DNA from 2 places in the Bradyrhizobium sp. CAR08 genome. Region 1 is predicted to be linked to the other one. Evidence: riboswitches for the same ligand, from Rfam matches in the RefSeq annotation. Region 1 holds a riboswitch; the other holds the start of a gene.
The links. A riboswitch is a leader RNA that binds a small molecule or an ion and turns the genes downstream of it on or off. The one in region 1 is predicted to bind cobalamin.
Positions count from the first base shown of each region.

Region 2: linked by a shared signal. The riboswitch ahead of metE (5-methyltetrahydropteroyltriglutamate--homocysteine S-methyltransferase) and the one ahead of ACIPUD_RS28275 (DUF1636 family protein) in region 1 are both predicted to bind cobalamin.

Region 1 is NZ_JBIXJX010000015.1:50,106-53,511, forward strand. It holds gene ACIPUD_RS28265 (cobyric acid synthase) at 1-487, opposite strand, end outside; gene cobO (cob(I)yrinic acid a,c-diamide adenosyltransferase) at 498-1,133, opposite strand; cobalamin riboswitch at 1,174-1,391, shown strand; gene ACIPUD_RS28275 (DUF1636 family protein) at 1,487-1,870, shown strand; gene cobW (cobalamin biosynthesis protein CobW) at 1,867-2,916, shown strand; gene cobN (cobaltochelatase subunit CobN) at 2,916-3,406, shown strand, end outside.
Region 2 is NZ_JBIXJX010000011.1:271,091-274,496, reverse strand. It holds gene metE (5-methyltetrahydropteroyltriglutamate--homocysteine S-methyltransferase) at 1-1,717, opposite strand, end outside; cobalamin riboswitch at 1,817-2,016, opposite strand; gene ACIPUD_RS24040 (4Fe-4S binding protein) at 2,806-3,009, opposite strand.

The DNA.
Region 1 (3,406 bases):
CCAGCACGACCGGCACATCGGCCTTGCGCGCAAAACCCATATTGGCGATGTCGGCCTTGCGCAGGTTCACTTCGGCCGGACTGCCGGCACCCTCCACCAGAACGAGATCGGCGCGCGCCTTCAGCCGCTCGAAGCTCTCCAGCACGGCGCCCATCAATGACGGTTTCATCGCCGCATATTCACGCGCACGCGCGGTCGCGATGCGTTTTCCTTGCACGATCACCTGCGCGCCGACATCGGTCTCGGGCTTGAGCAGCACCGGGTTCATGTCGGTGTGCGGCTCGACGCCGGCGGCGAGCGCCTGGAGTGCCTGGGCGCGGCCGATCTCGCCGCCGTCAACGGTGACGGCTGCATTGTTCGACATGTTCTGCGGCTTGAACGGGACCACGCGCAGGCCGCGTCGCACAAAGGCGCGTGCGAGGCCGGCAACGATGAGCGACTTGCCCACGTCCGAGCCGGCTCCCTGGATCATCAATGCGCGCGCCATCGCGAGTTTCTTAGAACTCGACGCCGGCTTGCGCCTTGATGCCGGAGCGGAAGGGATGCTTGACCAGCGTCATCTCGGTGACGAGATCGGCGATCTCGATCAGCTCGTCCTTGGCGTTGCGGCCGGTGAGCACGACATGCGTCATCGGCGGCTTCGAGGTCACCAGGAAATCGACAACTTCGGCGATGTCGAGATAGTCGTAGCGCAGCGCGATGTTGATCTCATCGAGCACGACCATGCGGAGATTCTGGTCGAGGATCAGCTCCTTGGCCTTCTCCCAGCCGGCGCGCGCGGCGGCGATGTCGCGGGCGCGGTCCTGCGTCTCCCAGGTAAAACCCTCGCCCATGGCGTGGAATTGGCATAGGTCGCCGAAATGGCCGGTCAGCATGCGGCGCTCGCCGGTGTCCCAGGCGCCCTTGATGAACTGCACGACCGCGCAGGGGAAGCCATGGGCGACGCAGCGGACGATCATGCCGAAGGCCGAAGAGGACTTGCCCTTGCCGGCCCCGGTGTGGACGATGATCAGGCCCTTTTCGCCGCTCTTGGTCGCCATGATCTTGTCGCGGGCGACCTTCTTCTTCGCCATTTTCGAGGCGTGGCGGGCGTCGGTTTCGTCGGCCGTCTGGGTATCCGGTTCGGGCGTCATCGGACGGGGTCCTTCGGCTTGACAAGAGGCGGTCGGGGGCAAATGGTGGCCCGGCGTTGGTTCCTGTCCTACGACAGGCGAAGAGGGAATGCGATAGGGTCCGAATCGGCAAGATTTGGTTCCAAAATGCAGCCGCCCCCGCGACCGTGACCGGAGAGATGCCCGAAGCCACTGATCCCCTGGGGATCGGGAAGGCGGGGATCGAAGGGGAAACCCTGCTCCGCAAGCCGGGAGACCTGCCAACGCGGACGATTTTGGACCGGCGGACGGGGTGTTCCGCGACGGGGAAACGGGCCTTCGCAAGAACGGTTCGTGGGCCTCATCGCTTCCCGCTGTTTATTCTGGAAGAAGCGATGACCGTCACACTTCATGTCTGCATTACCTGCCGCGCCGGCGAGACACTTGGCGAAGGCGAGACGACGCCCGGCAAGCGCCTGCATGGCGCGATCCTCGAGGCCGGCGTGCCCGACGGCGTCAGCGTGGTTCCCGTCGAATGCCTGTCTGCATGCAACCAGGGTTGCTCCGTCGCGCTCAGCGCGCCCGGCCGCTGGTCCTATGTCTATGGCCGTCTGTCGGATGCGAATGCGAGCGATGTGGTCGCGGGCGCCGCGGCCTATGCGGCCGCGCCCGACGGCCTCGTGCCCTGGCGCAGCCGCCCGGAGATATTCCGCAAGCAATCGCTTGCCCGCATTCCCCCCATTTCCCCCTTGGCCGTCGTGCCGGAGGCCGCCGAATGAATTCGCTCGCAAAAGTCCCGGTCACGGTCGTCACGGGCTTTCTCGGCTCCGGCAAGACCACGCTGATCCAGCATCTGCTTGCCAATGCCAACGGCAAGAAGCTCGCGGTGCTCGTCAACGAGTTCGGCAGCGAGGGCGTCGATGGCGAGATTCTGAAATCCTGCGCCGATGCGAATTGCCCGGAAGAGAACATCATCGAGCTCGCCAATGGCTGCATCTGCTGCACCGTCGCCGACGATTTTATTCCGACCATGGAGAAGCTGCTGTCGCGGGCCGTCAAGCCCGATCACATCCTGATCGAGACCTCGGGCCTGGCGCTGCCCAAGCCGTTGCTCAAGGCGTTCGATTGGCCGGAGATCCGTTCGCGCATCACGGTCGACGGCGTGATCGCGCTGGCCGACGCCGAAGCTGTCGCCGCCGGCCGTTTTGCGCCCGACCCTGACGCCGTCGAAGCGCAGCGCGCGGCGGACGGCAATCTCGACCATGAGACGCCACTGTCGGAAGTGTTTGAGGACCAGATCGCCTGCGCCGACATCGTGCTGCTGACCAAGGCCGATCTTGCGGGCGCGGCAGGCCTCGAAGCAGCCAAGGCGGCGATCACCGCCGAGATGTCGCGCCGCGTGCCGATGCTGGCGATCACCGACGGCGCGATCGACGCGCGCCTCATCCTCGGCCTCGGTGCTGCCGCCGAGAACGATCTCGCCGCGCGTCCCTCGCATCACGACGGCGAAGAGGATCACGAGCACGACGATTTTGCGTCCGTCGTGATCGATCTTCCTGAGGTCACCGATATCGAAGCGCTGGTTGCATCCGTTCAGCGTCTGGCGCGCGAGCAGAATGTGCTGCGCGTCAAGGGTTACATCGCGGTGCAAGGCAAGCCGATGCGCCTCTTGCTGCAAGCGGTGGGCGAGCGCGTGCGCCACCAGTTCGACCAGCCCTGGGGCGCGGGTGCGAGGCAGTCAAAGCTGGTCGTGATCGGCGAGCACGGCGATATCGACGAGGCCGCGATCAAGGCGGGACTCGGTCTTTCAGGATCCGGTATCTGATGCACGTCGTCTTCCGCGAGAGCCGCGGTCTCGAGGAGACCGCGATACCAAGGGACATTGGCCAGGACCCGGCCGATCTCGTGGTGCTCTCGTATTCGGATTCCGATCTTGCCGCGTTCGCGGCCGGCTGGCGCCGTGGCCGCGACAGCCTGCCGTCGCTGCGGCTCGTCAATCTCGCAGAACTTCGTCATCCGCTCTCGGTCGACACCTATGTCGAACGCACGCTTGCGCACGCGCGCGGCATTCTCGTGCGTTTGATCGGCGGGGAATCCTATTGGCCGTATGGGCTCGCGGCCCTGCAGCAGCTGGCGAAGGAGCGCGGCATCGTGCTGGCCGTGCTGCCGGCCGACGGCCGCGACGATACGCGGCTGGACGCGTATTCGACCCTGCCGGTCTCGACGTTGCGGCGGCTCAAGGTGCTCTGCGACACCGGCGGCCCCGTCGCATCGCAAGCCGCGATCGCGCAGCTTGCGCTGGCCTCCGGACTCTA
Region 2 (3,406 bases), on a different contig from region 1:
CCGGTCCGGTCAGCATAGCCTTGACGGGTTTTTTGGTCAGAGACTGCGCATGTCGCCACCATTTAACGGTCATGGGCTTCGGGCGGGAGACATCTCCAAACAGGATAGGAGGACGAACGCACCGCGAGCCATAAGACTGAACCCAGCCGTGCTTGGTGAATGCGAAACCCAACAGCTGCTCGCCAAAGTATTGAACCATGTCATTGCGCTCGAACTCACCGTGTACGAGCACGTCCAGGCCGATATCTTCCTGCCAATGCACGGTATGGGCTGTCTCCGCTTTCAGAAGCTGCTCGTACTGCGTGTCATTCAGCGCTCCCCGCGCATGAGCTGCACGCGCATTGCGGACGTCCGCCGTTTGCGGAAAGGATCCGATGGTTGTGGTTGGAAACATCGGCAATGCGAAGGCGACGCGCTGGACGTCGGCGCGCTGGGTGAACGCACTGCGACGGCGACGCATGCTATCGTCGATCGCGGCCATTCGTCCGGCGACGTTCGCACTGTGGATCTTCGGCGATGTTTCGCGGGTGACGGATGCATCCTCTGAGAGCGTGAGTTCATCGGCCACGTCGGCAGCATGGCCAGCCAGCGCTTTGCCCAATATCGAAAGTTCCTTGATCTTCTGCACTGAGAACGCCAACCACGTCTTCAGATTGGGATCGAGATCGATCTCTAGTTCAATGTCGGTCGGAACATGAAGCAGCGAGCAGGAGGGGGCAATCTGAACACGGTCCCTGCCCAGTTTTTTGACCATGGGAGCAAGTTGGTCGAGTAGCGCCGGCAGATTAGAGCGCCACACGTTGCGACCATCAACGACACCGAGCGAGACCACGAGATCTCTACCTGCTCTGGCGACAATCGCGTCCAACTGGTCAGGTGCACGAACCAGGTCGACATGAACCCCGGCAACGGGCAAGGCCAAGACTGTTTCAAGATTGTCGCCGACACCCCCGAAGTATGTGGCCAGCATGATTTTAAGGGCCGGCACGGCCTTAGCGAAATGAGCATAGGCCCGGCGGACAGCGGCCCGAGATGCTTCGTCGACGTCCATCACTAGGCATGGCTCGTCGAGCTGAACCCATTCAGCGCCGCGCGAGGCTAGTTCGCGGAGAACATCGACATAGACGGGGAGGAGTCGATCAAGCAGCGACAGCGGATTGAATGCGGGATTTACGCTTTTGCCGAGCTTCAGGAAAGTGACTGGGCCCACTAGGACGGGCCGCGTCTGATAACCGAGGCTTCTTGCCTCCTCATATTCCTCGATCGGCTTCCGAGAGGCATACTTAAAGATCTGATCCTGGTGAAATTCCGGCACCATGTAGTGGTAGTTCGTATCGAACCACTTCGTCATCTCCTGTGCGGCTACGCCGGGCCCATGCTGAGCGTGACCACCGTCTTGAGCGCCACGCGCCATGGTGAAGTAGGTTTTAAGCGACACAGGACCTTCGTTCCAGCCGTAAACGTCGGGAATGGCGCCGACCATTAGGCTGGTATCGAGCACATGGTCGTAGAGCGAGAAGTCATTCGAAGGAATGACGGTCGCACCGCGGGATTTCTGCCGTGCCCAATTAGCGGCACGAAGTCCACTCCCCGCCTCGAGGAGCTCGGCTTCGCTGGATTTTCCCGCCCAGTAGCTCTCGAGTGCGAATTTGAGTTCGCGTCGTGGGCCGATGCGTGACGTCCCCAGTGTGGCAACGGGAAGCGAAAGGATTGACATAGCTTAGACCCCATGTTGGGGCAAAGGCCATGGCGGACGCAGACAGCGAACATCGCGTGAGCGACAACTGCTTGGCGCACACCGGGACGCCCCGCCCGTGGACGATATCTTGTCGAGGCAGGTCTCCTGGCTCACGGGTCGTCGCTGCTGTCCGGCCTTCCCGAAGCCGCATGGCTTCAGTGACTTCGTTGGACAGCGGCTCGCCGCTTACAGTTGCGGGGGCAGCGCCGGCATTGCACCGGCTTCCCTCTTAGCTCCGGATCAAACGAAATCCGGAGACCGCGACGGCTTGAAATTATGCGCACGAGGATCGATGCGTCAACCTACCGATTCTCGCTGCGACATTGCCCAAGCGATTACGAGCGCACTAGGCGGGTACGACGGTCTTGCTCGCGGCCTGGTGAACACGCCCTGATCCGTGGAGGCTCCGCTTGTGAAATGCATTCGCTCCCTGCTCGCGTAACGGTTGAGCTCCACCACCGGAACGAACCCGGGCCGCTTTCGGTATCTGTGTGATCGCGAGGAGGCGACCTTTTCCGTCAGCAGCTTTTCGAACCTGCGCGTCAGGAAGGTGCGATCATCCTCGGCCGGCATCCGTTTGGTCACAGCCCACGAGGCTCCCTAGAAATTTCGAAAGCCGGATTGCTCCAGGACCGAACGGATGATCAGGTCGGCTCCTTGGTGTTCGGCGGGCCCGCGACCAGGCACGAGGTCGTCCGCCTCCGTGAGGTTGGCCAAGATGATCTTCTCGGTGCACTAGGTGTTCACGTGCTCAGCGACTTTTGCGCCGGCTTCGATGCGTCCGTGGCCGCTCGACGCCGGGTCTGCCTCGCCTCGACTCGCCGCCAGCGACGATAGGCCGTAACGCGGCCGCTGAGCATCGAGGGCCTTGTCCTTGTTCGTGACAAATTCGACGGTGTCCTCCGACAGAGCCCTTTGAGGGGTTCCTCGGCGTCGCTCAGCGTCTTAAGCTGATAACGATGTTAATCGACCTCGATGCGCCCCATGCGGTCGTGGTCTCCTCAAGGTCCCACATCTACAACTTCGTTCGCGAAATCGAGCGATGAGGCCTTTTGGTCGCGGGCTGCCTATCCTGTCTTGGACGGGACACAGGTGTCAGGGACCGGACAGACCACCGCGCATTGCGGCGTGTCGCAATGGCCCTCGCACTCCGTACATTTTTTGGCATCGATAACGTAAATGTCACGCTTCAGACTGATCGCCGCGTTGGGACACTCGAACTCACATGCGCCACAAACGGTGCATTGCGAAGCGACGATCTTGTAAGCCATGCCTTCCGACTCCTTAGGCGAGCGATGCCATGGGCGATCCCTTTCAAATGCCGTGCCAAACGCAGACGCGCTCAATGTTGGGCAATTTGCCCAATTCGGCTGTCCCGGGTCTGAGACCATGTTGCGTCTGCGACAGCAACAGGTCGCTTCAATTTCAGGCTACGAGCCATCGGGCCCTCTTGCGAGAGTCAGTCGCGACTTGACGCTGGAAGCGTCCGTCGGTTTGTTTGGCACGTCAGCGCGGGGGCAAGCGAGGCTGACGCTTCCTCCACCGGCGGCGACAAAAACCCGCGAACGGACGCAGGTCTACGTCGGATCTCGGCAAACCTCCGGTCACACACCCCGACTGGAGGTTTGTGCAAGCCTCGCTCATGGCTGCAACGCTAGCTGCGCGGAG